One region of the Bradyrhizobium sp. UFLA05-89 genome, then DNA from elsewhere that is predicted to be linked to it. Evidence: predicted binding sites of a transcription regulator. Region 1 holds the regulator's gene; each other region holds the start of a gene.

Region 1 (7,590 bases):
GAGATGGCCGCGGCCGAGCAGCGAGCCGGAGTCCTTGGCCTCGCCAAGCCGCGAGACGTCGTAGCGGGCATAGGCGCGCAGGCGGTCGGGCGCCTTGAAGTCGACCACCAGGAACGACACCGGACCGTCAGTCTGCGCCTGAAGGATGAAGCGGCCTTCGAATTTCAGCGCCGAGCCGAGCAGCGTCGTCAGCACGATGGCCTCGCCGAGCAGCTTGCCGACCGGCGGGGGATAGTCGTGCTTGGTGAGGATCTCGTCGAGCGCGGGCCCGAGCCGGGTCAAGCGCCCGCGCACGTCGAGCGCATCGACCTCGAAGGGCAGCACCGCATCGTCGACGGGAACGGAAGACGGCGCGCGAACCGGGCTTTCGGGCCCGGCTTTGATGTCAGGGGATTGAGAGACCATGGCGCTCTATCTGGGGTCGGAGGAGGTGAAATGAAAGGGGGCGGCGAGGCAACCTGTTCCGGGTGCAGTCTTGCGGCACTACGATTCCGCAAATTCGATGTCGTCCCCGGGGCGCGCATGGCGCGAGCCCGCGACCCATAACCACATGATTGTGTTGTGGCGCGAGATGACAACTCCGAATCGTCACCAAACCGCGCCCTGTGGCTATGGGTCCCGGATCCGCGCTCCGCTTCGCTGCGCTTGTCCGGGACGACGACCGAACATGAGGCGAAAGCAACTCCATACTGCCGTCGTCACGGATTTCTCACTATCGTCCGCCGGACGACGACCAATCACTTCACCGCGTCAAAGCACCAGGCCAAGATACCCTTCTGCGCGTGCAGGCGGTTTTCGGCCTCGTCGAACACGACGGACTGCGGGCCATCGATCACCTCGTCGGTGACCTCTTCGCCGCGATGGGCGGGCAGGCAATGCATGAACAGCGCATCGGGCTTGGCCAGCGACATCAGCTTGGCGTTGACCTGGTAGGGCTTGAGCACGTTGTGACGGTGCTCGCCTTCCTTGTCGCCCATCGAGACCCAGGTATCGGTGACGACACAATCGGCGCCGCGGACAGCGGCTTCCGGATCGGTGCCCAGCATGATCGGGGCGCCCGTCGCCTTGACCCAGTCGCGCATCGCCTTCTTCGGCGCGAGCTCCGGCGGGGTGGCGACATTGAGGTTGAACTTGAAGCGCTCGGCGGCATGCGCCCAGGAGGCGAGCACGTTGTTGTCATCGCCGGTCCAGGCCACCGTCTTGCCCTCGATCGGCCCGCGATGCTCCTCATAGGTCATGAGGTCGGCCATCACCTGGCACGGATGCGAGCGCCGCGTCAGCCCGTTGATGACAGGCACAGTCGCGTGCGCTGCGAGCTCGAGCAGTGCATCGTGATTGAGGATGCGGATCATGATGGCATCGACATAGCGCGACAGTACGCGCGCGGTGTCGGCGATGGTCTCGCCGCGGCCGAGCTGCATCTCGGCACCGGTGAGCATGATGGGCTCGCCGCCGAGCTGGCGCATGGCGACATCGAACGACACCCGCGTCCGCGTCGACGGACGCTCGAAGATCATCGCCAGCGTCTTGCCCTCGAGCGGCTTGACCGGCTGATGCGCCTTCTGCTTCGCCTTCATGGCGGAGGAGGCGGCGAGCATGCTCTTGAGCTCGGACAGCGGCAGCTCGTTGATGTCCAGGAAGTGCTTGGGCGTCTTGCTCATCAGCTTGCCGCCGGCGTCTTGAGAGTGGATTCGATCGCGGTGCAGGCACGCTCGAGCCGCGCGACGCCCTCCTCGATCTCCGCCTCGGTGACGATCAAGGGCGGCAGGAAGCGCACCACATTGTCGCCCGCGCCGACGGTGAGCAGCTTTTCGTTGCGCAGCGCCGTGACGAGATCGCCCGAGGGCACCACGGCCTTGACGCCAATCAACAGCCCCTCGCCGCGCACCTCGCTGACGACATCAGGATGGCGGTCGATCACGGAGGCGAGCTTCTGCTTGAGCAGCAGCGACATCTTCTGCACGTGATCGAAGAAGCCGGGCTTGAGCATCACGTCGAGCACGGCGTTCGCCGCGGACACGGCGAGCGGATTGCCTCCGAAGGTCGAGCCGTGCGAGCCGGGCGTCATGCCGGAGGCCGCCTCGGCGGTCGCAAGGCACGCGCCGATCGGAAAGCCGCCGCCAAGCGCTTTCGCCAGCGACATCACGTCAGGGGTCACGCCGAGGCGGCGATGTGCAAAGAGTTCGCCGGTGCGGCCCATGCCGGTCTGCACCTCGTCGAAGGCGAGCAGCAGGCCATGCTCGTCGCAGAGCTGGCGCAGCGCGCGATAGAAGGCGGGAGACGCCGAGCGCACGCCGCCCTCGCCCTGGATCGGCTCGATCAGGATGCCTGCGGTCTGTGGGCCGATCGCCTTCTTGACGGCTTCCAGGTCATCATGCGGCACTTGGTCGAAGCCGTCCATCGGCGGACCGAAGCCTTCGAGATATTTTGCAGACCCCGTAGCGGCGAGCGTTGCCAGCGTGCGGCCATGGAAAGCGCCCTCGAAAGTGATCATGCGGTAGCGCTCGGGATGGCCCTTGGTGGCATGATAGCGGCGCACCACCTTGATCACGCATTCCATCGCCTCGGCGCCGGAATTGCAGAAGAACACGAAGTCCGCAAAGCTCTCGTTGCAGAGCCTGACCGCGAGCTTCTCACCGTCCGGGCTCTGGAACAGGTTCGACATGTGCCAGAGCTTTGTCGCCTGCTCCTGCAGAGCCCCGACCAGATGCGGATGCGCGTGACCGAGCGCATTCACGGCGACGCCCGACGTGAAATCGAGATAGCGCTCTCCATTGGTTGCGACCAGCCAGCAGCCTTCGCCGCGCTCGAAGCCGAGCTCGGCCCTGGCGAAAACGGGAAGCAGATGCGTCGCGGCGCTCTTGGTCATGGCGGTCACTTGGATGTTGGGGCCGGCTGAGGCTGCCTTGCGCAGCGCATCATTGACCTGCCCGGAAAACGAAACGTGCCGCCTTTTAAGGGCGGCACGTGTCACCATTTTATGCTTGGAAAAACCGCTGTCAATGCCGCCAGAAGGCCCTGCAAGGCGCCTGACCCGTAGTCTTGCGGTGGCGATTTTGAGTTCTTTTAGCGACGGAACATGTGGACGCGGAGCCGCAGACTCTTGCGCGGGAGTCACGCCATATTGTAGCGTTTACCGTGTCAGATACGACATCTCGTGCAGCAGTTCTGATCCTCTTAGTCCTCATGTACCGGCGTAACGTTCAGGTGCGTTTTTCGCGCCCGGCGAGCCTTAAGGGATTCTGGGGGCACGGGTTTTTCGAGGCTTAGACATCGCCACGCGGCCCCAAGGATTGGCAGGCGCGCGGCGAAGGGAAGGGTGCAATGACGGTTTTGACCTGGTCCGACGATCGCGTCGAGCAATTGAAAAAGCTCTGGGAAGCCGGGCTTTCGGCCAGCCAGATCGCTGCCGAGCTCGGGAATGTGACGCGCAACGCCGTAATCGGCAAGGTGCACCGGCTGGGCCTGTCCGGTCGCGCCAAGAGCCCGTCCTCGGCGGCTCCCCGGCCCCGCAAGGCGCGCCCCGCACAGCACATGATGCGGGTGAGCCGCCCGATCTCGCGCGGCAACACCGCCCTCGCCCAGGCCTTCGAGGTCGAGGTCGAGCCCGATCCGATCACCTACGACAACGTCGTTCCGATGAGCCAGCGCCTGTCGCTGCTCGAGCTCAACGAGGCGACCTGCCACTGGCCTGTCGGCGATCCCTCGAGCCCGGATTTCTTCTTCTGTGGCGGCAAGTCGCTCTCGGGCCTGCCCTACTGCGCGCAGCATTCGCGCGTCGCCTACCAGCCGGCGGCGGACCGCCGACGCGCACCGGCCAAGCCCGGCACGCGCTGAGGTCATCAGCGCGGGGGGCTGGCCGACGCGCAACGATGGTTCAACAAATTGGATGTCGTCCCTGCGAAAGCAGGGACCCATAATCCAGGGCGCAGTTATTGCGCGGGAAGATCACTCCGAGTCTTCGCCAAACCACTCCCCGTGGTTATGGGTCCCTGCTTTCGCAGGGACGACATCGGAGAATGTGGCGGCAGCCCGCTGGATCACCGCTGCCACCTGCAAACCTTAAGTCTGCTCCGCCTTCGCGAAACGATCGTCCAGCGCGTAGCCGGCGCCACGGACGGTGCGGATCGGGTCCTGCTCGCGGCCGAGATTGAGCAGCTTGCGCAGACGGCCGATGTGGACGTCGACGGTGCGCTCGTCGATATAGATGTCACGGCCCCAGACGCTGTCGAGCAGCTGTTCACGCGAGAACACCCGGCCGGGATGCTCCAGGAAGAACTCCAAGAGGCGATATTCGGTCGGGCCGAGGTCGATCGGCCGTCCGGAGCGCGCGACGCGACGCTTCTCGCGGTCGAGCTCGATGTCGCCGTAGGCGAGTATGGTCGCAAGCCGCTCGGGGCTTGCACGCCGGAGCAGGCCTTTCACGCGCGCGAGCAACTCAGGTACCGAGAACGGCTTGACGATGTAGTCGTCGGCGCCGGTCGCAAGCCCCCGCACCCGCTCGCTCTCCTCGCCGCGTGCCGTGAGCATGATGATCGGCAGCTGCTTGGTCTCGGGCCTGGCGCGAAGCCTGCGGCACAGCTCAATGCCGGACAGGCCCGGCAGCATCCAGTCGAGCACGATCAGGTCGGGGATATGCTCCTTGAGGCGGGTGTCGGCGTCATCGCCGCGCATCACCGTCTCGACATCGTAGCCGTCGCCTTCGAGGTTGTAGCGCAATAGCTCGGTCAGCGCTTCCTCGTCCTCAACAACCAGAATGCGTGCGCCCATGGCGTCGTCGCTCCTTAAGTGTTCGGCACGGTCGTGGCGAAGGTCGTCATGTCGCCCTTCGGGCGCTTGTCGGCGATGGCCTGACCTTCGATCATGTAAAAAACGGTCTCGGCGATGTTGGTCGCATGGTCGCCGATCCGCTCGATGTTCTTGGCGCAGAACATCAAATGGATGCAGAACGAGATGTTGCGCGGATCCTCCATCATGTAGGTGAGGAGCTCGCGGAACAGCGAGGTGCAGATCGCGTCGACCTCCTCGTCGCCTTTCCACACCACCATCGCCGCCGGCAGGTCATGCGCGGCATAGGCGTCCAGCACCGACTTCACCTGCTGCTGCACGAGGTCGGTCATGTGTTCCAGGCCGCGGAACAGCTTTAGCGGATGGAAATCGGTCTCGAGCGCGGCGACGCGCTTGCCCATGTTCTTGGCAAGGTCGCCGATCCGCTCCAGATCGGTCGCGACGCGCATGGCGCCAACGATCTCGCGCAAGTCGACCGCCATCGGCTGGCGGCGCGCGATCGTGAGCACGGCGCGCTCCTCGATCTTCTTCTGGAGCGCGTCGATCTCGGCGTCGGTTGCCACCACGCGCTGGCCGAGCGCGACGTCACGGCGGATCAGCGCATCGACGGAATCGACGATCATGCGCTCGGCAAGGCCGCCCATCTCCGCAACGAGCCGCGTGAGCTCTTGCAGGTCGGTGTCGAAGGCCTTTGCGGTATGTTCAGAAGCCATTTCCTGTCTCCTCAGCCGAAGCGGCCGGTGATGTAGTCTTGGGTACGCCGGTCGCTGGGCGACGTGAAGATCTTGCTGGTCTCGTCGAACTCGATCAGCTCGCCGAGATACATGAAGGCGGTCTTGTCCGAGACGCGCGCCGCCTGCTGCATGTTGTGGGTGACGATCGCGATCGTGTAGTTCTCGGCGAGCTCCTGGATAAGCTCCTCGACCTTAGCGGTCGAGATCGGATCGAGCGCCGAGCAGGGCTCGTCGAACAGGATCACCTCGGGACGCACCGCCACGGTGCGGGCGATGCAGAGACGCTGCTGCTGGCCGCCGGAGAGCGACAGGCCGGAGGCGTTGAGCTTGTCCTTGACCTCGTTCCACAGCGCGCCGCCGCGCAGCGCCTTCTCGACGCGGACGTCCATCTCCGATTTGGAGATCTTCTCATAGAGGCGGATGCCGAAGGCGATGTTCTCGTAGATCGTCATCGGGAACGGCGTCGGCTTCTGGAACACCATGCCGACCCGGGCGCGCAGCAGGTTGAGGTCGAGCTTGGAGTCGAGGATGTTGGTCTGGTCCAGCATGAGCTGACCGGTGGCGCGCTGTCCCGGATAGAGATCGTACATCCGGTTGAAGATGCGCAGCAGGGTCGACTTGCCGCAGCCGGATGGGCCGATGAACGCCGTGACGCGATTGGTGCCGAGCGTCAGGTTGATGTTCTTCAGCGCGTGGTGCTCGCCATAATAGAAGTTGAGATTGCGCACCGTCACCTTGGCCGGAGCCTCGGGCAGCGTCGGAGACGCCTGACGCCCGGTGGAACTTACGGAAACGGACAGATCGCTCATTTTGCAGTCCTCTCGGCGCCAAGAATGCGCGCGCCAATGTTCAGGGCAAGCACGGTCAGGGTGATCAGCAGCGCCCCGCTCCAGGCCAACTGCTTCCAGTAGGCATAGGGGCTCTGCACGAAATTGTTGATGGTGACCGGCAGGTTCGCCATCGTCTTGTTCAGGCTGAGGCTGAAGAACTGGTTCGACAAGGCGGTGAACAGCAGCGGCGCGGTCTCGCCGGCGACGCGTGCGGTGGCGAGCAGCACGCCGGTGATGAGACCGGAGCGCGCCGCGCGGTAGGCGATCCGCTTGATCACCAGCGAACGCGGCAGCCCAAGAGCAGAAGCCGCCTCGCGTAGCGCGTTCGGCACCAGCAGCAGCATGTCCTCGGTGGTGCGCAGCACGACCGGGATCACGATGACGGCCAGCGCCAGCGCGCCGGCGATCGCCGAGAAGCCGCGCATCGGCACCACCACCGCACCATAGATGAACAGGCCGATGATGATGGAGGGTGCCGACAAGAGGATGTCGTTGATGAAGCGGATTACCGAGGTCAACTTGTCGTTGCGACCGTATTCGGCGAGATAGGTCCCGGCGAACAGGCCAAGCGGCGCGCCGATGCCGACGCCGATCACGGTCATGATGATCGAACCGATGATGGCGTTGCGCAGGCCGCCTTCGGTCGAGCCCGGAGGCGGAGTGTCCGCGACGAAGATCTGAAGGTTCAGACCGGTGAGGCCGTTGTAAAGCAAGGTGATCAGGATCAGCGCGAGCCAGGTGACGCCGAAGGCGGCGGCAGCGATGCAGAGACCACGGATGACGATGTCCTTGCGGCGGCGGCGTGCGTAGATCGGGTTCATGTTACTTCCCCGCCTTCTTTTCGAGACGCAGCAGCATCAGCCGCGCGCCGGCGAGCACGAAGAACGTCAGCACGAACAGCAGCAGGCCGAGCAGGATCAGGCCGGACTGATGCAGGCCGTCGCTTTCGGCGAACTCGCTGGCGATCGCCGCCGAGATGGTCGTGCCTGGGGCGAAGATCGACGACGAGATGCGGAAGGAGTTGCCGATGATGAAGGTCACCGCCATGGTCTCACCCAGCGCACGTCCGAGTGCCAGCATGACGCCGCCGATGATGCCGACGCGCGTGTAGGGGATCACCACGCTGCGCACGACTTCCCAGGTGGTGCAGCCGACGCCATAGGCGGCTTCCTTCAGGACCGGCGGCACGGTCTTGAACACGTCGACCGAGATCGAGGTGATGAAGGGAAGCACCATGA
Region 2 (7,590 bases), on a different contig from region 1:
TCCTCGCAGGACTCACGGGTCGCATCTATTCGCAATTCGCGCTGGTGATCGCCGCGACCGCGCTGCTCAGCGCCATCAACGCGGCGACGCTGAAGCCGACGCAGTGCGCGCTGTGGCTGCGGCCGACCGTGCCGCCGGAGCAGCGCAACTTCTTCTACCGCGGCTTCAACGCCGTCTATAACCGCGTCGAGCGGGGTTATACGCGGCTGATCGGCGCCCTCGTCAGGAACGCCACGGTCTCGGTCGCGATTGCATTGGTCCTGATCGCGATCGGCGGCTACGGCCTCTCACGGGTGCCGACCGGCTTCCTGCCGATCGAGGACCAGGGCTATCTGATCGCCGCCGTGCAGCTACCCGACGGCGCTTCTCTCGAGCGAACCCAGAAGGTGCTCGACAAGGCCAGCGAGCTTATCAAGGACACGCCGGGCGTCCAGCAGGTCATCACCATTGCCGGCATTTCCGCGCTCGACAACAGCGCGAGCCTCGCGAATGCCGGCGTCGCCTACATCATCCTGAAGGACTGGGATGCGCGGGGCAAAGGCGAGGATCTGCGTTCGCTGGTGTACGGCCTGAACGACAGGGTCGCGACCATCATGGAGGCACGCACGCTGGTGCTGCCGCCGCCGCCGATTCAGGGCATCGGCAACGCCGCCGGCTTCTCGATGCAGGTCGAGCTGCGCGACGGCAACAGCGATTTCGCAAAGCTCCAGGCGATCACGAGCGCGATGGTCTCTAACGCCCAGAGCCAGAGTGCGCTCCAGCGCGTCTCGTCCTCGTTCCGCTCGTCGGTGCCGCAATTCAACGTCGAGATCGACCGCATCAAGACCCAGACGCTGCATGTGACGACGGACCAGGTATTCTCGGCGCTGTCGACCTATCTCGGCTCATCCTACGTCAACCAGTTCAACAAGTTCGGCCGCGTGTTCCAGGTCTATACCCAGGCCGATCCGGCGTTCCGCGTCACCGAGCGCGACATCGCCAACATGCAGGTTCGCAACTCGAACGGCGACATGATCCCGATCGGCACCGTCGCCACGATCACGCCGGCCACGGGTCCGTCGCTGATCAGCCTCTACAATCTCTATCCCTCCTCGACCATCGTCGGCCTGCCGGCGCAGGGGTACTCGTCCGGCGAATCCCTGCAATTGATGGAGGAGATCGCGGACAAGACGCTGCCGCCCGGCACCGGCTTCGAATGGACCGCGATGTCCTATCAGGAGAAGGCCGTCTCCAACCAGATCTACTGGGTGTTCGGCCTCGCCATGCTGCTGGTCTATCTCGTGCTCGCAGGCCAGTACGAAAGCTGGTACGCACCGATCTCGGTGATCCTCGCGGTGCCGCTGTCGCTGATCGGGCCGATGCTGGTGCTCAATGGCCTCAACATCGACAACAACCTCTATTGCCAGATCGGCCTGATCCTCCTCATCGCGCTGTCGGCCAAGAACGCCATCCTGATCGTCGAGGTCGGGCTGGAGTTGCACGTCCGCGACGGCAAACCGTTGCTGGAGTCCGCGATCGAAGCGGCACGCGCCCGCTTCCGGCCGATCCTGATGACGTCGTTCGCCTTCATCCTCGGCGTCGTGCCGCTGGTGCTCGCAACCGGCGCCGGCGCCAGCGCCCGCAAGTCGATCGGCATCACCGTGTTCTCAGGGATGCTCGCCTCGACCTGCCTCGCCGTGTTGTTCGTGCCTGCCTTCTTCGTGGTGGTGCAGCGTTTCGAGAACTGGCGTGCGTCGAAGAAGACAGCGCCGGTGGCGAAGCCGGCCGTCGAGGCGAAATCCTAGGCGCTCCCCTCTCTCCGACGAGGGAGGAGCAAAAATGTCGAAAACAACCCCATGCAAAGTAGCTGACGACGCCGGCACGAAAATTTCGTATTTTACGAAATAACTTGACGCGTCGGGCAAATCAGGTGCATACAGTCATGATCGCAACGCCTGCGTTAGGACGGATACCGGGCGGCCGAGCTGATCCTGTGCCCTGGTACGTGCCCTCAGACTTGGTGCAGTTGGCTGATGTCTGCTAACGAGCGGGCGTGCGAACAAGGCTATCGACGATGCCAGAGCCCTCATCTACGAGCTGTTGACCGCTCATCCAGATATCGCTGCCCGAGATCTTCTTACGCATCATGGCAAGCCAGACCTCGCTAACGCCGCGGATGCCGATGTCGTTACGGAAGAACTCGTCGGTGGCATGCGTCTCGATCGACTTGACCATTTCCGAGAAGAAAGCATTCTCGACGCTGCCGAACTCCCGTTGCTTCATGCTTTCCCTGGCACTGCTCTGTAAGCTGGCCTGGTGAAACATGAAGTAGGCTTCGGGATCGGCCATCCGGCTGGCGCCAGCGAGAAAAATCGGAACGCACATCGAGGCACAGACGCCGGCTTTCTGGACGAGCGTATCGATCGCACGATCGCGGGCGCGGATCGCGGCGACGACTTTGCGTCCATGCTCGATCGAGCCGCCCGGCGAGTTGAGGACGAGCACGAGCCGGCGTCGATCGGCCTTGTAACGATCAAGGGCCGCAGCGACACGCTCGCTCATCGGCTCCTGCACCGGCCCGCTCCAGCCGAGCAGGACGCGGTCCGTCTCCTCGCTGATGGACAGGGTCTGTCGAGACGCCACGTCGCCGGAGCCGGAAGGCAATTGGAAATAGCCCCAAAACAGCAAAATGCCGCAGATGGCGCCAAGAACTTTGAGCAATGACACGGCCTACGCACTCGATCTGCAAAGGGAGTGGATGAATCCGGGATGTTCTTCAGAAACCTTACGGATACAATGAACGGTGCTTTCGAAATGATCGGCGAGGTGACGCTCGCGGTCAGACGTCGGTCATCATGACCTGACCGCTTTCCCGAGAAGCGAGAGCGCGACGAAGGCCATCAGAGCCAATATGCCCGCCGAGACAACAAACGACAGCGTACGGTTCCAGAGCTTTGCTTCCGCGGCGTAGAAGATCGAGACCGCCGTGCGGTCGGTCGTTGAGCGCACCGGCACGAGCGCCTCCCCGCCACCGCCTGAGAAGAGCATGTAGAAACCAACATCGATCGGCGCTTGATCAGGCTTGGCGACAGATTTGATCTTGGCCGTGCAGAAGGTGATCACGAAGTTTGTTCGCTTGCACTTACCCTCCATAGCCTGCAAGTCATACGCTGGCTGCCAGGTTCCGGCCAGGCGATGGTCGCGCACGATGTCCGGACCATAGCTGACAAACAGCCCGTAAAGCCCCCCGCAACAAGCGAGAAACAGGATGAGCCAGCGAAGCGGGCCGCCTGTCGCCTGAGCCGCGTCGGTGCCGGCCGAGCTTCGTGCAGCAGCCATGTCGACGTTAAGAGCTTGTGCACCGGCACCAACTCCGGATTGACGCTTGCCGAACGACATTGTGGTTACTCCTGACACTGAAGTCGCCTGCTACCTAAGGATGAACCCCATAAGACTTCGCTAAGAAGTATCGACGAATTATCAGGATGCAGACATCGTTAACGCTGGCGGCCGTGCCCCTGTCGACGCGACGGAACGGAGATTTTCGTATTTTCCGACACAATTTGACGCGTCGCGGCAAATCAGGTGCATGATGTCATTGTCGCAACACGTGGGGACGACCTAGCCAGCCCTGTTGGGCCTCTGGCTCTCATGACCTGCAGACGGCTCTCGGACGAATGTGGTGACGTCAGGTGTTGTCCATGGCGGACGAGAGAGAGGATGTGGCCATGTCGACGCGATTGAGCCCAAGCCGTCGTTCCGTTGCGACCCAATTCCCCATCGCTCATTTGATGTGACGGTTCGCGAGACCCTAGGCGATCGGCATACCAACGCCACACACAAATGTCATTGCTTGCTGGCGGCCGATGCCGACATCGTGGAGGCTTGAAGGCTCTGCTGCCAATACGACTCGATCTGCTGGATCAACGCGGCCGGCAGGGGAACGTAGTTGAGCATTTCGGCCTGGGACTTGCCGCTTTCCAGAGACCAGCGAACGAAGTCGATGGTGGTTGTCGACCTCTCCGGCGATTTTGGCTGCTTGTGCATCAACACGAATGTCGTGGCCGTGATGGGGTATGCATCTTCCCCGGGAGCATTGGTGAGAACGAGATAGAAATCTTTCGCCGTCGTCCAGGCTGCGCTCGAGGCTGCTGCCTGGAATGATTTGGCGTTGGGGCTGACGAAGTTGCCGGCGCTGTTCTGGACCACGCCGAAGGAAATCCTGTCGAGCCGCTGCAGCGCGTAGGAATATTCAAGGTAGCCGATCGAGCCGGGGACCAGACTGACGAGCGAGGCGACGCCATCATTGCCTTTTCCGCCCAGCCCGAGCGGCCACTCGACCGAGGTACCCTCGCCTACGCTTGCCTTCCATTGCGCGCTGATCTTCGAGAGATAGTTCGACCAGTTGAACGTCGTCCCGGATCCATCGATGCGATGGACGACGGTGATCGGCTTGGCCGGCAGCTTCAGATCGGGGTTGACCGCCTGAATGGCTGGATCATCCCATGATCTCAGCCTGCCGAGGTAGATGTCCGCCAGCATCTGGCCCGTGAAGCGAATCTGGCCCGGCTTCACGCCCTCGATATTGACAACCGGGACGACGCCCCCGATCACGATCGGAAATTGCATCATGTCGAGCTTCTGCAACTCTTTCGGGTCAAGCGGCATATCGGTCGCGCCGAAATCGACGGCTTCCTTCTTGATCAAGCCGACGCCAATGCTCGAGCCCACCGCCTGATAACTGACGGTATTGCCGGTCGTTGCCTTGTAGGCGTCGATCCATTTCGCCATCACGGGCGAAACGAAAGTGGAGCCCGCACCCCTGGTCTCGGCGGCCAGGCTCTGGGTCGCAACGACAAGGGCGATGAAGATGATCGGTAGCCTGAGATGCGCCATCATGGACTCAACCCTATCAAGTCGAGCAGAGCAGCAGGTGTGGCCTATGTCACAAAAATGTAACAAAAACGAAATGTCGGCGCCAGCCAATTTCGCACTTCGCTTTGGCTCCCAAAGTATCCCGCTTGTGAGTGGCCAAGCGTGGACCAAGGCGGGTAACCGCGACCTGCAAGGCGCAGAGATGAAGTGCTAGGCTTTCTCCGCGGGAGTCCGGCGTGCCTCGCCGCTCGACACCAGGAGCACCGAAACCTTCGACTGCCTGAGCACCGCATCAGCGACGCCTCCAAAGGAGAGATGATCGGCCTGGATGCGGTCGACGCCCATGACCACGAGATCGACATCGGTGGTGTCGATCTCACGGAGGATCGCCGCCTCCGGCGCGCGGTTCACGCGCAACGTCGTCGTGATGTCGACGTCGTAACGAGCGGCGAGATCGCTTGTGTCCTTGAGGATGCCCTCCTCCTTGGTCAGTCCGCGGGACGTACCACGCTGCGCGCCCTTGTCCCGGGTCGTCGCCACATAGACGACGCGGAGCGAGCCTGATCCCGCCTGCGCCAGAGCGACCGCAACTTCCGCGCCGCGCTTGGAGACGCCGCTGCCGGAGACCGGAACGAGAATGTTGAATGCGTCGGGCATCGGTTGCTTCAAGTGCTTGCCTTTGGCCGCCACGATCGCAAGCGGCCCTTCGAACTCCGCTGCGACATCCTCGACCTTCCTGTCGAAACGATCCTTGGTCGCGGTAACCTTGTCGACGCCCACGACCAGGAGGTCAAATCCCTTCCGCGCTTCGTCGGCGATCGCTTCGCCCAGCTCCGCCCGCCGGGTTCGCGTGATGACGTCGACGTGGCCGCCCTCTCCGCCGCCAATGCCGGCGACAGCTTCGGCGGCTCTCTTCACCACGGCTTCGTGACTCTCCCCTTCGCTGACTCCCTTTTCTTGTTCCTTCGCTCGTCGGCCAATTTGCAGCACCGTGATCGGCAGGCCACGCATGCCGGCGACCAGGCCCGCGATGTGGGCGGCAAAGGTAGCGTTGACGCTTTCGTCGACGGCCAGCAGGGGCCGCTCGAGATTGGCGACAAAACCGCGCTTCTCGAACTCCTCGCGCTCGAGCCGCTCCTTCTCCTCCCTGCTCATCGGCAGCTTCGACAGTGCCACGCGCAGCATCGGCGGCATTGCCATTGTCGTCACGATCGCCATCGTCACGATCATCGTGAACAAGTTCTGGCTGAGCACGCCGATGGAAAGGCCGATGGTCGCGATGATGACCTCGGTCGAGCCGCGCGCGTTCATCCCGCTCGCGAGCGCCAGCGATTCCCGGTAGCTCAGACCGCCTATGGTCCCGCCGACGAAGGCGCCGCCGAACTTGCCGACACTCGCGATCAGGACGAGCAGGCCGGTGAGCATCAGGAGATGGGGATCGCGGAGCACCGTGAGATCTGCGCTGAGCCCGGCGAGACCGAAGAACACCGGCATGAAAAAGCTCGAGATCAATCCGCGCAGGCGCTCGTCGATCTGCCGGGTCAGGATCGGAGACTCCCCAACCAGGATGCCGGCGACGAAGGCGCCGAGCACGGTGTGCACGCCGATGAGATGCGTGATCAGCGCCATGGTACCCATCAGCAGCAGGATCACGGTAATGACCGGCGCGGTGCTGACGAGGGTATCGTTGGCCCAGCGGATAAGGTGGAACACCAGCCGCCGGCCGACGGTGAAGCTGACGGCGAGGAAGGCCAGCGTACCGATCACGGCCTTGGCGACGGAAGCGACATCGAGCGTGCCTTGCGATGCGAGGCTGAAGATGACGGCGATGATGATCCAGCCGATCGTGTCGTCGATGACTGCGGTCGCGACGATGATCTGGCCGACATTGCGGCGCATGAAATTCATCTCGCGCACGACCACAGCCACGATCTTCACCGACGAGATCGACAGCGCCGTACCCATGAAGAGCGAGGCCACCAGCCGCGCTTGCGGATTGGGCAGGAGCGCATCGGGCAGGAATTCTCCGAGCGCGAAGCCGCAGGCGAAGGGAACGATGATGCCGGCAATCGAGATCGCGATGGCTGCCTTGCCAATCTTCCTGACCAGCTTGAGGTCGGTCTCCATGCCGGTCAGCAGCAACAAAAGCAGGATGCCGAACTGGGCGATGCCATCGATCATCGCCTTCTGCTCGGGCGTCTTCGGAAACACCGCCTGCTGCGCCTCGGGCCAGATCCAGCCGAACAGTGACGGCCCGAGCAGGATGCCGGCAAGCAATTCGCCGATCACCGAAGGCTGCCCGACGCGCTGCATGATCTCGCCGAGGCCGCGGCCCACGGCGATCAGGACCACGATCTGCGCCACCAGGAGAAATTCAGACGGACCTGTGGATTTGCCGCCCTCGGCGCCGGCCGCAATGGTCGTGAGGACAAGCGCCGCGGGAACGAAGCCGACCGGTCGGAGCAGGCTCCACTGCATGCAGATATCGTTTCCCCTTCGGTTGATCCAGCGCGGTGCCGGCGACTAGGGGTAGAACCCGCGGGAGGCGGAGCGAGTTCCCGCCTCCGGTGGACATGATCCGTCACGCCGGCTGCGGCGTCCTGATCTCGCGCGGCAGGATGATCGCAGCCGCGATGGCGAGCAGGCAGAGCGCGGCGAAGGCCCGCAGCATGGTGACGAAGCCGCCCTGCTCGTAAAGCCAGGCGACCAGGCCGACAGAGGCGCCGGCCGCGGTGA
Region 3 (7,590 bases), on a different contig from region 1:
TGGCGCCGAATTCCTGCAAGAGGCCCTGCGTGATCTTGTAGGCGCCCTGATATTCCGCAACCTCTTCGCCCATCACGAAGACGTCGCCGTCACGCCGCATCTCCTCGGCCATGGCATCGCGCAAGGCTTCGCGGACGGTCTGCTTCACCATCTCAGTGCCGGCGGGCACCTCGGGATCGGGCTCGGCAACAGCTTGCGGCGCGGAAGGCGCCGCTGATTTCGGCGCAGGCGCCTCGGCCTTAGCCGCGGCGGGCGGCGCGGACTCGGCGGCCTTGGCAGGCGCGGGCGCCTTCGCCAGATCAGCGGCGCTCTCGCCATCGGCAAGAATCGTCGCGATCGGCGTATTCACGGCGACATCCGCCGTGCCTTCGGGGATCAGGATCTTGCCGAGCGTACCCTCATCGGTCGCCTCGACCTCCATGGTCGCCTTGTCGGTCTCGATCTCGGCAATCACGTCGCCCGACTTGATCGTCTCGCCCTCTTTTTTCAGCCATTTGGCGAGGTTGCCCTTTTCCATCGTGGGCGACAGCGCGGGCATCAGCACTTGAATTGGCATATCGACTCCAAAAGAAAGCTTGCGCGCTATTAGCGGTAAACGTCGGTCCAGAGCTCGGACACATCCGGCTCGGGATCATGCTGGGCAAAGTCGGCGGAGGCATTGACGATGTCGCGGACCTCGGCGTCGATCGCCTTGAGGTCCTGCTCGCTCACCTTGGCGGCCAGGAGGCGGTTGCGCACCTGCTCGATCGGGTCCTGGTCGTGACGGACCTTCTCGACCTCCTCGCGCGTACGGTATTTTGCAGGGTCCGACATCGAGTGGCCGCGGTAGCGGTAGGTTTGCATCTCCAGGATCACCGGGCCCTTGCCGGCGCGGCACCATGCGACCGCCTCGTCAGCCGCAGCCTTCACCGCACGGACATCCATGCCGTCGACCTGATGACCGGGGATGTTGAAGGACAGGCCGCGCTTGGAGAAATCCTGCTGCGCCGAGGCGCGCGACACCGCCGTGCCCATGGCGTAGCGGTTGTTCTCGATGACGAAGATCACCGGCAGCTTCCAGAGCTCCGCCATGTTGAAGCTCTCATAAACCTGGCCCTGGTTCGCCGCTCCATCGCCGAAATAGGTAATGGCGACGTTGTCGTTGCCGCGATAGTGGTTGGCGAAAGCGAGCCCCGCACCGAGCGAGACCTGGGCGCCGACGATGCCGTGGCCGCCGTAAAACTTCTTCTCCACGCTGAACATGTGCATGGAGCCGCCCTTGCCCTTGGAATAGCCGCCGCGGCGTCCGGTGAGCTCGGCCATGACGCCCTTGGCCTCCATGCCGGTGGCGAGCATATGGCCGTGGTCGCGATAGCCGGTGATGACCTGGTCGCCGTCCTTCAGCGCCATCTGCATGCCGACCACCACGGCCTCCTGGCCGATATAGAGGTGGCAGAAGCCGCCGATCGCACCCATGCCATAGAGCTGGCCGGCCTTCTCCTCGAATCGCCGGATCAGGAGCATGTCGCGGAGCGCCTTGAGCTCCTGCTCTCTGGTGAATTCCGGGGGCGAGCCGCCGTTGGTCTTGTCCTGCGCTGCGCTTGCGGCGGCTTTCTTGGGTGCGGCCATAGGAATTCCGGGTCAGAGAAAACTAAGCCCTCTCTAACCTAACTCAATCGCGCGCGAAAGCACCGCGGCGACATCGCGCGATATTCATTATGCCGCACTGCAACGTGACCGAAATATTGCAAAATCTTTGGCGCCGATCGGGCAACAATTGCTCCCCCCGGGCTCTGCCTCACCAGCCGAGCTCACGCAGATAGGCCGCGCGGGCGTCAACTCCGGTATGCGTGAAATCGGTAAAGACCCCATCCACGCCGAGACGAAAGAACTTGAGATATTCGAGGCTTGCGTCGCCGTGATAGTCGCCAGCCAGATACTTCTTCTCGTTTCGGAAAGTGAAGACGTGCACGAACAGGCCGAGCTTGTGCGCGTCGGCAACGAGGCTGGTCGCTTCCTGCGTCGAAGCCTCCGGCGTCGATCCCTTGTAGGGCGAGCCATCGGCGTTGCTGTCCTTCCACGGCGAAATCTTGAGCGGCACGATATATGGCTTCCACGGACCAATGCCGTCGGCATAGGTCTTGATCTCCGCAAGGCCCTCAGGGGTCACCATCGCATCGTACAAGCGCGCGTCACCCGACACCGTCCAGTCGAACGGACGCGAATTGGTGATGTTGTTGTTGAGGACCTTGCCGGCTTTGAAGTCGACACCGTTGCCATCGATGAGCTGGACCTGCCGCGTCTCCAGGCCATGGCTGCGCATATATTTCAGGCTACCGGGCTCGAAGCTCTGGACGAAGATGGGGGCGTCCTTCGAGTTGAGACCGTTGTCCTTGATGATCTTGATCAGGGCATCCTCGAGCGGATGGCTGCCGGGCGCACCACAGCCATTGGCGATTGCCTGCGCATTGTTCCAGGTCGGATTCTTGGTTTCCGGATAGACGGTGATGGTACGCCCCGTCTCCTTGCTCTTGGCCTTGGCGATGTCGATGATGTCCTGGAAGCTGATGATCGGGAACTTGCCGTTGAAGACCTTCGGCCTTTCGTTGGCCGCATCATAGGTGGTGCCGGCAATCCAGTCCTTCAGCTCGGCCATCGTGAAGTCGGTGATCGACCAGTCATTGGCATGGTCTTCGCCATCCACGATCAGCGATTTCAGCACCGATTTGGGGTCGGCCGGATCGGTGAGATCCGTGAGGTAGTCAGCAGGCGTGCTGGGGGAAGATGGGGCCTTGACGCGCACGCCGGGGATCGTGCGCTTGCGGGCCGCAACCGCCGGATTGGTCTTCGCCACCTCGGCAACGTTGGTATTGTCGTTCAGCCAGGGATTGTGACGTGCGACCAGGATACAATCCTTGGTCAGGTGCAGGTCCTCCTCGAGCGCGTCGGTTCCGAGGGCTGCTGCAAGGTCATACGATGCCTCGGTCTCTTCAGGCACCAGCCCCGGCAGGCCGCGATGCCCGAGGATCAGTGGCGGCTTGCCGTCGAGCGTCGGAACGGGCTTGGCGCCGGCTGGCGCCGAGCCGGCCTGCGCGAAGGCCATCGAGGGCGGGAGGAACGCCAAAGCGGCCGCACCGAGCAACATCGCGCCAACATGCATCTTCCGCGTTGAACGAACGTTCTTCATGGCCAAGCCTCCGTCTTTTGCCTAGCATCGCTTCGAATGCCGAAAGGGCCGAGCTGAATAGCTCGGCCCTTCGTCTTGTCTCAGTTCTCTGACAGGCGGATGACGGAAGCGGCGCCGCGTGGCGCCGCCCCGTCTCGATCAGAAGAAGCCGAGCTTCTTCGGGCTGTAGCTGACCAGGAGGTTCTTGGTCTGCTGATAGTGATCGAGCATCATCTTGTGGGTCTCGCGGCCGACACCTGATTGCTTGTAGCCGCCGAACGCCGCATGTGCGGGATAGGCGTGGTAGCAGTTGGTCCAGACCCGGCCTGCCTGGATGGCGCGGCCGAAGCGGTAGCAGCGATTGGCATCGCGGCTCCAGACACCGGCCCCCAAGCCATAGAGCGTATCGTTGGCGATCGCGAGCGCCTCGTCATCCGTCTTGAAGGTCGTGACCGACACGACGGGGCCGAAGATCTCCTCCTGGAAGATCCGCATCTTGTTGTGGCCCTGGAACACCGTCGGCTGGACGTAATAGCCGCCCGAAAGATCGCCGCCGAGGCTGGCGCGGCCACCGCCAGCCAGGACCTTCGCCCCTTCCTTCTTGCCGATGTCGATATAGGAAAGAATTTTCTCCAACTGCTCGCCCGAGGCCTGGGCACCGATCATGGTGTCCGCGGCACGAGGATCGCCCTGCTTGATGGCGGCGACGCGCTTCAGCGCCCGCTCCATGAAGCGGTCGTAGATGTCCTCATGAACCAGCGCACGGCTTGGACAGGTGCAGACCTCGCCCTGGTTCAGCGCGAACATCACGAAGCCTTCGATCGCCTTGTCGAAGAAATCGTCGTCTTCCGCGGTGACGTCCTTGAAGAAGATGTTCGGCGATTTGCCGCCGAGCTCGAGCGTAACGGGAATGAGGTTCTGGGCGGCATATTGCATGATCAGCCGGCCCGTCGTGGTCTCGCCTGTGAAGGCGATCTTGGCGATGCGTGGGCTGGACGCGAGCGGCTTGCCGGCCTCGAGGCCAAAGCCGTTGACGATGTTGAGCACGCCGGGCGGCAACAGGTCGCCTACGATCTCGGCCCAGACCATGATCGAGGCTGGCGTCTGCTCGGCCGGTTTCAGCACCACGCAATTGCCGGCGGCAAGCGCAGGCGCGAGCTTCCAGCACGCCATCAGCAACGGGAAGTTCCAGGGGATGATCTGACCGACGACGCCGAGCGGCTCGTGGAAATGATAGGCGATGGTGTCGTGATCGATCTCGCCGATCGAGCCTTCCTGGGCACGAACGACGCCAGCGAAATAGCGGAAGTGATCGATCGCGAGCGGCAGGTCGGCGGCGCGGGTTTCGCGGATCGGCTTGCCGTTGTCCCAGGTCTCGGCGATTGCGAGCCGCTCGAGGTTCTCTTCCATGCGATCGGCGATCCGGTTCAAGATCGCGGCGCGCTCGGCAACGCTCGTGCTGCCCCAGGCAGCCTTGGCAGCATGCGCCGCATCGAGCGCTGCTTCGACGTCCTGGTGATCGGAGCGCGCGATCTTGCAGACGACCTGCCCGTTCACGGGCGAGGCGTTGTCAAAATACTTGCCGGATTGTGGGGCGACGAATTTGCCGCCGATGAAATTGTCGTACTTCGCGGCGAAAGGCACTTGTGCGACGTTGACGAATTCAACCTTGTTCATGTTCACTCCCGATGTTGCTGTTTGCACGATCGTCGTGTGCTCACGACTTGCGCAGACGATGAAGCGGGAGGCGTCTTCTGTCAGCCCGGGGCGAAGCGATGACGGAGGCGACCTGTCGCAGTTCTGCGACAGGAGATGCAGTCGCACAGGATGCAGCCACACATACCGACCTCATCCTGAGGGGCGCGTCTTAGCGCGCGTCTCGAAGGATGGCCGCGGGCGACAATCGGGCCTGCATGGTTCGAGACGCCTGCTTCGCAGGCTCCTCACTATGAGGAATTTAGCTATGAATGCGGGGACGAAATCGCAGCTCAGTGCTTCAGTTCGAAGCGCCTGAGCTTTCGGTGCAGCGTGGCGCGACTGACGCCGAGAGCCTTGGCGGCCGCGGAAACGTTGCCGCCCGCGCGCAACAGCGCCCGCTGCAATACTGCGCGCTGGCCACCGGCGAGGTGGTCGCGCGCTGCATCGCCACCGAGAAGATCGGCTGCGGGCACCGGCTGCAACGGGCGGCCGGGCGCGATCCCAAGTCCGACCCGGGCGGACCTTGTCGCACCTATCACGAGATCATCCGCATCGACCGCGACGAGACCGCCGCAATGGCCGTCGGCTGACGGCGTCAGCACGATGCGGGCATGGGCAAAGGCTTTACGGAATAAGTCGGCCTCGATGCGTTTTGCCGCCTCGCCCACGGCAAGTGCGATCAGGTTGGCGAAGGCGTCGGTGCGGTCGGCACGGCAGGAGGAGACGTCGAGCACGCCGGCCAGCATCCCGTCATGATCGTAGATCGGGACAGCGGTGCAGCTCAGAAGCGTGTTGCGCGTGAAGAAATGTTGGTCGCGGTCGATGGTCAGAGGCCGCTGCTCGACGAGGCAGGTGCCGATGCCGTTGGTGCCCTCGTGCTCCTCGCTCCAGAGCGCGCCGGTCCACAGGCCCCAGGATTGGAACGTGGAATCGTCGGCCGGCGTGCCACGGCGATCGACCGGGGTGCCCTCGCGGTCGGCAAGCAGCACGCAGCAGCCGGCAGCGCCGACCGCCTGATAGAGCCGGTCCATCGCACCTTGAGCGGCCGACAGCAGCGGCGCGACGCGACCGCGCGCATGGTATAGCTCGGCCTCGGTGAGGCGGATCGGCGGCCTGCGGCCCGAGGGATCGAGATGATGCAATCGCGAGGAACGGCACCACGAGGCCACGAGCGCGGAGCGTGCCGCCTGGCCTGACGCGATGGCGGCCTCGACGCGAGCCGCGTGATGCGGGTGCATTTGCCCATTCATCACTGTTTCCTCCGGATGGCAGTGTAGATTCTGCCGGCGCAGTCCGATTGATCTGCGTCAATCCTCAAGTGCAGCGTGCAAGAAGGCATGAACCTCCGGCACTGCAGTCGTCAAGGCGAGAGCGCGCCCCACAATTACGACCTTCGACATAGGCGGCCGGCCCTGCTGAGGATCAGCAGAAGCTTCGATCTCGAGAATGTGCGGACGAACTAGTTCGAATTGTTCATCCGCACGAGGTCGTGCGGATTGACGAACTGGAGCTGGAATCGCGCGCGCTCGTCCAGCATGTCGGGGTCGATCTTTTCCGAGCGCAACAGCGACACCCGCTGCTCGCCCTCGGCGCGCTCGCGCTTCAGCCGAGCAAGTTCGCCCGTCAACGCGATGATCTCCTGGTCGAGCTCTTGGCGGGCGTTGAGACCGTATTTGCCGGTGTAGGCGTTGATGCCGAAATAGCCGACGATCGCGGCCGCCATGGTGTAGAGGGCAAGGCCGGTCAGGATCGACTTCAGGCGCGCACGGGTGACCATGTCCGGCAACATGGGACAGGTTGGTTAAGGGAGTGCTAATCCCCTGCCCAGCCCACCCGATGGTGTCTGTTGTCCACCCGGAGTGCGATCGGTCAAATTGGGCAGAATCTCACCGGGCGTCATGCCCGGCCTTGTGCCGGGCATCCACGTCTTCGTCGATCCAACAAGGCCGTGGATGGCCGGGACAAGCCCGGCCATGACGGAGAGTTGGACACGCGCTCGGAGTGTGGGGCCTAGTCGATCAGCCCTGGTGCTTGGCGACGTGCGCGGCGAAGGCGTCGATGTACTGCTGGAGTACGGTCTTCAGCGAGTCCTTGATCAGGTTGCCGGCGGGGTCGAAGGCATCGCCGACGGCGTTCAGATAGGTCTCGGGCTGCTGCAGGATCGGGCCCGCGATGCCCGGCAGGATATTCTGCAACGTTTTCGCAGCACTGACTCCGCCCTGCGGGCCCGGCGAGTTGGAGATGATGCCGACCGGCTTGCCGTTGAGCGAGCTCTTGCCATAGGGCCGCGAGGCAACGTCAATGGCGTTCTTCAGGACGCCCGGGATTGCGCGGTTGTATTCAGGAGTCACGAACAGAACGCCGTTCGACTTCTGGAGCTTTTCGCGGAAAGCCAGCCAGTCGGCAGGCGGCGCGCTCTCGAGGTCCTGGTTGAAGAACGAGATACCCGCCGGCGTGATGACCTCGAGCGTGAGGGATGCCGGCGCGAGCTTTGCGAGCGCGTTGGCGATCTTGAGCGAAAAGCTCTCCTTGCGCAGGCTGCCGGCGATCGTGACGATGTTGTAGGCCATGGTTGTCCTTGAACCTCTAAGCGGGAAACGAGCCCGCGCACTTAATCCGTCTCGGCGAGATGATGCAAGTGCATGAACCGTTTCGGTTTGGAAACGCTGGGTTTCGCAAAAGCGATCGGTCGTCCCAAAACAATCGGGCCGCCAAACGGCGGCCCGACCAACCGACGCGAAGAACTG
Region 4 (7,590 bases), on a different contig from region 1:
TTCACCGAGACCTTCTACTGGGACATGAACGACCAGACTCGCGCCTTCTCGAAGCGCTTCGCCGGGAAGATGAAGAACAGCGCTCCGCCGACCATGGTGCAGGCGGGCGTCTATGCGGGCCTGCGTCATTACTTCAAGGCGCTGGAAGCGCTTGGCGGCAATCCGCACGACGGCGTCAAGGTCGTCGAGAAGATGAAGTCGATGCCGACCGAGGACGATCTGTTCGGCAAGGGCGAGATCCAGCCGAACGGCCGCAAGATTCACAACGCCTATCTGTTCGAGGTGAAGAAGCCCTCCGAATCCAAGGCGCCGTGGGACTTCTACAAGCTGGTCGGCACGGTGCCGGGCGATCAGGCCTTCACACCGCTGTCCGAAAGCAAGTGCGCGCTGTTGAAGAAGTAAGCGGCAATAACGGTTCGCCGGCCAATGCCGGCGAACCACATGAGGAACGCTGAAGGGACTGGGTGCGGGATCGATGCAGGCTCTCTATGCACAGCTACTGGTGGGACTGATCAACGGCTCGTTCTACGCGCTGCTCAGTCTCGGGCTTGCCGTGATCTTCGGCATGCTGAACATCATCAATTTCGCCCATGGCGCTCTCTACATGATGGGCGCGTTCGTCGCGTATTTCCTGCTCAACAATGATTACCTCAGTATCGGCTACTGGCCAGCGTTGATCATCGCGCCGATCGTGGTCGGGATCTTCGGCATGATCCTGGAGCGGACCATGCTGCAATGGCTGACCGGGCTCGATCATCTCTATGGCCTGCTGTTGACGTTCGGTCTGGCTCTCATCATCCAGGGCGTGTTCCAGAACTACTTCGGCTCGTCCGGTCTGCCTTATGCCATTCCCGACCAGCTCAAGGGCGGCATGAATCTCGGCTTCATGTTCCTGCCCATCTACCGCGGCTGGGTGGTCGTCTTCTCGCTGGTGGTGTGCCTTGCGACCTGGTTCCTGATCGAGAAGACCCAGCTCGGCGCCTATTTGCGCGCCGCGACCGAAAACCCGACGCTGGTGCGCGCCTTCGGCATCAACGTGCCGCGCATGATCACGCTGACTTACGGGCTCGGCGTCGGCCTTGCCGCGCTCGCCGGCGTGCTCTCCGCGCCGATCAACCAGGTGCGGCCTCTAATGGGTGCCGACCTCATCATCGTGGTGTTCGCGGTGGTGGTGATCGGCGGCATGGGATCGATCATGGGCTCGATCATCACCGGCTTCGCGCTCGGGGTGATCGAAGGCCTGACCAAGTATTTTTACCCTGAGGCCTCCAACACCGTCGTGTTCGTGCTGATGGTGCTGGTGCTGCTTGTGAAGCCAACGGGACTGACGGGAAGGGCGGCCTGATATGACAGCCTTGACTGACGACACCTTGCCAGTGACGGCGCGCGCGATGCGCGACGAAATGATCGTCTTCGTATTCATGGCGCTGGCCCTGGCTGCCGTGCCGTTCACCAGCATCTATCCGTTCTTCGTGATGCAGGCGCTGTGCTTCGCGCTACTCGCCTGCGCCTTCAACCTGCTGATCGGCTATGGCGGCCTCTTGTCGTTCGGCCACGCGATGTTCCTCGGCACTGCCGGCTATTGCAGCGCGCATGCGCTGAAGGTGTGGGCGCTGCCGCCGGAGCTCGGTATTCTCGCTGGCGTTGCCGCAGCCTTCGTGCTCTCGATCGTGACCGGCTACATCTCGATCCGCCGCCAGGGCATCTACTTCTCGATGATCACGCTGGCGCTGTCGCAGCTCCTCTATTTCATTTACTTGCAGGCGCCGTTCACGCATGGCGAAGACGGCATTCAGGGCATTCCGCAGGGCCATCTGTTCGGGATCTTCGATCTCTCCAAGGCGACGATGCTTTATTACGTCGTGCTGGTCGGCTTCCTCGCCGGCTTCCTGCTGATCTACCGCATCATCAACTCGCCCTTCGGCGAGGTCCTGAAATCGATCCGCGAGAACGAGCAGCGCGCGATCTCGCTGGGCTACCGCACCGATCAGTACAAGCTGCTGGCCTTCATCCTTTCAGGCACGCTGGCGGGCTTTGCGGGCTCACTGAAGGTGTTCGTGGCGCAGAACGCCTCGCTCACGGACGTGCACTGGTCGATGTCCGGTGAGGTGGTGCTGATGACGCTGGTCGGCGGTCTCGGCACCATTTTCGGGCCCGTGGTGGGCGCCTTCGTGATCATCGCCATGCAGCAGTACCTGGCGAGCTACGGCCAGTGGGTGACGGTGATTCAGGGCGCGATCTTCGTGATCTGCGTGCTCACCTTCCGCCGCGGCGTCGTCGGCGAAATCGCGCATTACTTCCGGAGATCTCTGTAAGCATTTGATCAAAAGCCTGTTTTCGCGGTTCTTGAAAGTGGTGGATGAAGTGCTTCGGGCGACGTGACGTGGCACGCGCGCGGCCTGAAAATGGTCTATGACAATTTGGTGACAGTCCTCCCGGACCGGCCAATCTCAACCCGGCAATTATCCCCATGATGCGTTGGTTTCGCGCCTTCCTTCCCAAGGAGGAACGGTTCTTCGATCTGTTCGACCGCCACGCCCAGACCGTGATCCACGGCTCCATCGCGCTCCAGGGCATGCTGAACGGCGGCGAGGAGACGCCGGTCTATTGCCAGCGCGTCAACCAGTTCGAGAATGATGCCGACAACATCACGCGCGAAGTGCTGACCGCGGTGCGCCGCACCTTCATCACCCCGTTCGACCGCGGCGACATCAAGAACCTGATCACCTCGATGGACGACGCCATCGACCAGATGCAGCAGACCGCCAAGGCTGTGATGCTGTTCGAGGTCCGCGCCTTCGAGCCGCCGATGCGTGAGATCGGCGGGCTTTTGATCGAGTGCGCCAACCTGGTGGGCCGCGCGCTGCCGCTGCTTCAGGAGATCGGCAAGAACGTCGCCATGCTGACCGCCATTACGGAGGAACTGACCAAGCTGGAGGGGCGGGTCGACGATCTCCATGACATCGGGCTGAAGGAGCTGTTCTTGAAGCACCGCGACGGCAACGCGATGGATTTCATCGTGGGTGTCGAGATCTACGATCACCTCGAGAAAGTCGCGGACCGCTTCGACGACGTCGCGAACGAGATCAACAGCATCGTCATCGAACAGGTCTAGCGCATGATCCGGAAAAGTGTGCAGCGGTTTTCCCTCGCGACAAACGCGGAGCGCGTTTGCGCCGAGATCATGCGCAAATCTTAAAACAGGAACCGCGCCGTGGATGCCGTGTTGGGTCTTCCCATCCTGGTCGGACTGATCGCAGTCGCGCTGCTGTTCGATTTCCTGAACGGCCTGCACGACGCCGCCAATTCGATAGCCACCATCGTCTCGACCCGCGTGTTGCGGCCGCAATTCGCGGTGTTCTGGGCTGCGTTCTTCAATTTCGTCGCTTTCATGGTGTTCGGCCTGCACGTCGCCCAGACCATCGGCACGGGGATCATCGATCCCTCGATCGTCGACGCCCAGGTGATCTTTGCGGCTCTTGTCGGCGCTATCATCTGGAACATCGTCACGTGGGCGCTCGGCATTCCGTCGTCGTCGTCACATGCGTTGATCGGCGGCCTCGTCGGCGGCGGCATGGCCAAGGCCGGGATTTCGGCCGCGGTCTGGAGCGGGCTGACGAAGACCGTGCTGGCGATCGTGCTCTCGCCGCTGGTCGGCTTCCTTCTGGCGATGATGCTGGTTGCGATCGTCTCCTGGGCCTCGGTGCGCTCGACGCCGTTCGCCGTCGACCGCGCCTTCCGCATCCTGCAATTCGCCTCCGCCTCGCTCTATTCGCTCGGGCATGGCGGCAATGACGCCCAGAAGACCATGGGCATCATCGCCGTGCTGCTCTTCTCGCAGGGCCAACTGAGCGGTGAGTTTTACGTGCCGTTCTGGGTGGTGCTGTCGTGCCAGGCGGCGATGGCGATGGGCACCCTGATGGGCGGCTGGCGGATCGTGCGCACGATGGGCCTGCGCATCACCAAGCTCACGCCGATGCAGGGTTTTTGCGCCGAGACCGGCGGTGCGGCAACCCTGTTCATGGCGACCTTTCTCGGCGTGCCCGTGTCGACCACCCACACCATCACCGGCGCGATCGTCGGTGTCGGTGCCGCCCGCCGTGTCTCGGCGGTGCGCTGGAACGTGGCAAGCTCGATCGTCTATGCCTGGGTGATCACGATACCGGCGTCCGCGATCGTCGCGGGACTCTCCTGGTGGGCGGTGCAGTTTTTCAGGTAACGAGCTTCAACCCGACGATGCCGCCCACGATCAGCCCAATGCTGGCGAGGCGCAGCGCCGTGGCCGGCTCGCCGAACAGGATGATCCCCAGGGCTGCGGTGCCGACCGCGCCGATCCCGGTCCAGACCGCGTAAGCGGTTCCAATCGGCAGCCACTTCAGCGCCAATCCGAGCAGGATGACGCTGCCGGCCATGGCGGCGAGCGTGAGCACGGATGGAACGAGCCGCGAGAAACCATCTGTGTATTTGAGGCCGATCGCCCAGCCGACCTCCAAAAGACCGGCGACGAACAGGATAGTCCAGGCCATGACGCCCCTTCGTTCAAGGCAGGGTCGTCCCCGCGACTAATGTGCCGATTAAAGGAAGGTCGTCCTTCCCGGGGTGGATATGGGACTGGCCGAGGCGCCCCGCAATCACCAGATGACCCTTGATTAGGCCCGTTTTCCCTGCCAAACGCTCCCGCCATGTCCGACATCGCCATCACAGCCGAATCGCCGGCCCGTTCCCCGCTTGCTACCGAAGTGGCGCGGCGGCGGACCTTTGCGATCATCTCTCACCCGGACGCCGGCAAGACCACGCTGACGGAAAAGTTGCTGCTGTTCGGCGGCGCCATCAACCTTGCAGGCCAGGTCAAGGCCAAGGGCGAGCGGCGCAACACGCGCTCGGACTGGATGAAGATCGAGCGCGAGCGCGGCATCTCCGTCGTCACCTCGGTCATGACCTTCGAGTTCGAGGGCCTGGTGTTCAACCTCCTGGACACGCCCGGCCACGAGGACTTCTCGGAAGACACCTATCGCACGCTGACAGCCGTCGACTCCGCCGTCATGGTGATCGACGCTGCCAAGGGCATCGAGGCGCGAACCCGAAAGCTGTTCGAGGTGTGTCGTCTTCGAGATATCCCGATCATCACCTTCATCAACAAGATGGACCGCGAGAGCCGCGACGTTTTCGAGCTGCTCGACGAGATCGAGAAGACGCTGGCACTCGACACCACGCCGATGACCTGGCCGGTCGGCCGGGGCCGCGACTTCCTCGGCACCTATGACGTCGTCAATGGCGGCGTACGCCTGCTCGAGGGCGGCGGCGCCAAGACGGGTGCTGCGCAGCAGACCGAGATCGAGGAACTGACCAAGCTCAACGCCAATCTCGATGTTGCCGCCGTCAAGGACGAGCTCGAGCTCGTCACCGCGGCCTCCAAGCCATTCGATCTGGGGGCGTTTCGCGAAGGCCATCTGACGCCCGTTTACTTCGGCAGCGCGCTGCGCAATTTCGGCGTCGGCGACCTTCTGGAAGGCCTTGGCAAGTTCGCACCCGAGCCGCGCGCGCAGGAAAGCGACCAGCGCAAGGTCGAAGCAACCGACCCACGCATGAGCGCCTTCGTGTTCAAGATCCAGGCGAACATGGATCCGAACCATCGCGACCGCATCGCCTTCGCGCGGCTGTGCTCGGGCAAGCTCAGCCGCGGCATGAAGGCCAAGCTGGTTCGCACCGGCAAGAGCATGCCGCTGTCGAGCCCACAATTCTTTTTCGCGCAGGACCGCTCGGTCGCCGACGAAGCCTTCGCCGGCGACGTCGTCGGCATTCCCAATCACGGCACCTTGCGCATCGGTGACACGCTGACGGAAGGCGAGGATTTCACGTTCGTCGGCGTACCGAGTTTTGCTCCGGAAATCGTCCGCCGCGTCCGGCTTACCGATGCGATGAAGGCGAAGAAGCTGAAGGAAGCGCTTCAGCAGATGTCCGAAGAGGGCGTGGTGCAGGTGTTCCGCCCGCGCGACGGCGCGCCGGCGCTGGTGGGCGTCGTCGGCGCGCTGCAGCTCGACGTGCTGAAGGCGCGGCTCGAGGCGGAATATTCGTTGCCGGTTGAGTTCGAGGTGAGCGAGTTCCAGCTGGCCCGTTGGGTCTCCTCGGATGACCCCAAGAAGCTCGACACCTTCATCGCTGCCAACACGTCCAGCATCGCTGACGATGTCGATGGCGATCCCGTGTATCTGGCACGGAACGAATTCTATCTCGGCTATACCCGGGAGCGCGCCGAGGGTATCGAGTTCGCCAACGTCAAGGACGTGAAGAAGAAGGGGTAGGCGGAGCCCACTCTCCGCTGTCATGCCCGAACCGAACGCGCGCATGTGAACGCCGGTGGGCTTGACGCGTCGACGGCCGGTGCCACGTTTGAAGCATGTGGCATTGCGGTCTGGCGGTCATGTGGCGCTGCATCCTTATCCTGCTCTTGGTGACGGTAACACCGGTCTCTGCCGATGCACGGTACCGACACTTCCATTCGAGTCCCTACTTCAACGAGCCTTTCTCCTACGAGCCTTGCGGCGGTCCATTTCAGGGACCCTGTATCACCGAGATACCCTTTCCGTTCGGCGAGACGCTCCAGGTCACGGTCGAGACGGTTCCATCGCAGGCCGACAGCGCGAAGTACCAGAAGCCGGATCATGACCTCGACACGATCAGCGACCTGTTCGCGCAGTTGCGCTCGTGCTGGTCGCCTCCCTCGACCGACAATGCGCGGGAGGGCATGCAGATGTCGGTACGTTTCAGCCTCAACAGGTCGGGCAGGCTCATCGGCCCGCCGCACCTGACCTTTGCGACGGCGGGCGCGTCGGCGGACACGCGAACCACGTACCTAGATGCCATCAACGCGTCGTTGAATGCCTGCCTGCCGCTGAAGCTCACCGACGGTTTTGCCGGGGCGCTGGCCGGACGGCCGATCGCGATCCGCTATGTCGACAATCGCGAGTTGACGCCCCCCACGACAAAGCAATGACCGCGAATGACGCATTGCGGGCGATGGGCTTCAGGTGTTACCCGATAGACGGCGCTAGTTGAGGGGAGGACGTCATGGGTCTGCTGGTGATGATCCTGGGGCTCGCTTTGTTTTTCGCCGCCCACACGTTCACGACCAAGCGCGAGGCGCGCGCTCAGGCGATCGCGCGGCTGGGCGAGGGCACCTACAAGATCCTCTATGCGCTGGTCTCGCTGGCCGGCCTTGCGCTGATCGTCTGGGGTTTTTCCCATTATCGCGCGGCGGGCATGTGGAATGTTTGGGAGCCGCCAACTTTCCTGAAGCACATCACCGTCGCGCTGATGCTGCCGGCCGTGATCCTGGTGGTGGCGTCCTACATCCGCGGCCGCATCTATGCGACGCTGAAGCACCCGATGCTGGCCGGCATCAAGCTGTGGGCGGCGGCGCATCTCTTGGCCAATGGCGATCTCGGCTCCATCATCTTGTTCGGCTCGTTCCTCGGTTGGGCGGTGTATGACCGGATCTCGTTGAAGCATCGCAAGGATGCTGGCGGCCCGCCGATTCCGGTTGGCGGTGTCACCAACGATCTGATCGCCGTCGCCGTCGGTGTCGTCGCC

The links. Region 1 encodes PhoB, which activates phosphate uptake and scavenging genes when phosphate is short. Its sites were predicted from a motif close to TGTCATNNANCTGTCAT; they were not measured.
Region 2: a site for PhoB is predicted at 4,923-4,939, ahead of pstS (phosphate ABC transporter substrate-binding protein PstS). Genes of this name have one in related genera too.
Region 3: a site for PhoB is predicted at 3,255-3,271, ahead of SO139_RS17380 (glycerophosphodiester phosphodiesterase family protein). Genes of this name have one in related genera too.
Region 4: a site for PhoB is predicted at 2,413-2,429, ahead of SO139_RS06190 (DUF47 domain-containing protein). Genes of this name have one in related genera too.

The regions. Positions count from the first base shown of each region.
Region 1 covers NZ_JBANBA010000016.1:92,550-100,139, reverse strand. The annotation lists gene SO139_RS11605 (Hsp33 family molecular chaperone) at 1-405, opposite strand, end outside; gene argF (ornithine carbamoyltransferase) at 738-1,661, opposite strand; gene SO139_RS11595 (aspartate aminotransferase family protein) at 1,661-2,869, opposite strand; gene SO139_RS11590 (GcrA family cell cycle regulator) at 3,325-3,837, shown strand; gene phoB (phosphate regulon transcriptional regulator PhoB) at 4,063-4,770, opposite strand; gene phoU (phosphate signaling complex protein PhoU) at 4,785-5,501, opposite strand; gene pstB (phosphate ABC transporter ATP-binding protein PstB) at 5,513-6,331, opposite strand; gene pstA (phosphate ABC transporter permease PstA) at 6,328-7,173, opposite strand; gene pstC (phosphate ABC transporter permease subunit PstC) at 7,175-7,590, opposite strand, start outside.
Region 2 covers NZ_JBANBA010000020.1:96,565-104,154, forward strand. The annotation lists gene SO139_RS13690 (efflux RND transporter permease subunit) at 1-1,784, shown strand, start outside; gene SO139_RS13695 (ATP-dependent Clp protease proteolytic subunit) at 2,020-2,706, opposite strand; gene SO139_RS13700 (hypothetical protein) at 2,833-3,378, opposite strand; gene pstS (phosphate ABC transporter substrate-binding protein PstS) at 3,826-4,878, opposite strand; gene SO139_RS13710 (cation:proton antiporter domain-containing protein) at 5,065-7,332, opposite strand; gene SO139_RS13715 (MFS transporter) at 7,436-7,590, opposite strand, start outside.
Region 3 covers NZ_JBANBA010000029.1:34,713-42,302, reverse strand. The annotation lists gene SO139_RS17390 (pyruvate dehydrogenase complex E1 component subunit beta) at 1-556, opposite strand, end outside; gene pdhA (pyruvate dehydrogenase (acetyl-transferring) E1 component subunit alpha) at 586-1,608, opposite strand; gene SO139_RS17380 (glycerophosphodiester phosphodiesterase family protein) at 1,778-3,166, opposite strand; gene adh (aldehyde dehydrogenase) at 3,305-4,822, opposite strand; gene SO139_RS17370 (helix-turn-helix domain-containing protein) at 5,134-6,093, opposite strand; gene SO139_RS17365 (FtsB family cell division protein) at 6,303-6,620, opposite strand; gene SO139_RS17360 (NADPH-dependent FMN reductase) at 6,862-7,413, opposite strand.
Region 4 covers NZ_JBANBA010000007.1:108,602-116,191, reverse strand. The annotation lists gene SO139_RS06205 (ABC transporter substrate-binding protein) at 1-402, shown strand, start outside; gene SO139_RS06200 (branched-chain amino acid ABC transporter permease) at 476-1,345, shown strand; gene SO139_RS06195 (branched-chain amino acid ABC transporter permease) at 1,347-2,315, shown strand; gene SO139_RS06190 (DUF47 domain-containing protein) at 2,471-3,115, shown strand; gene SO139_RS06185 (inorganic phosphate transporter) at 3,215-4,219, shown strand; gene sugE (quaternary ammonium compound efflux SMR transporter SugE) at 4,212-4,526, opposite strand; gene SO139_RS06175 (peptide chain release factor 3) at 4,683-6,302, shown strand; gene SO139_RS06170 (UCP034077 family protein) at 6,422-6,994, shown strand; gene SO139_RS06165 (NnrU family protein) at 7,069-7,590, shown strand, end outside.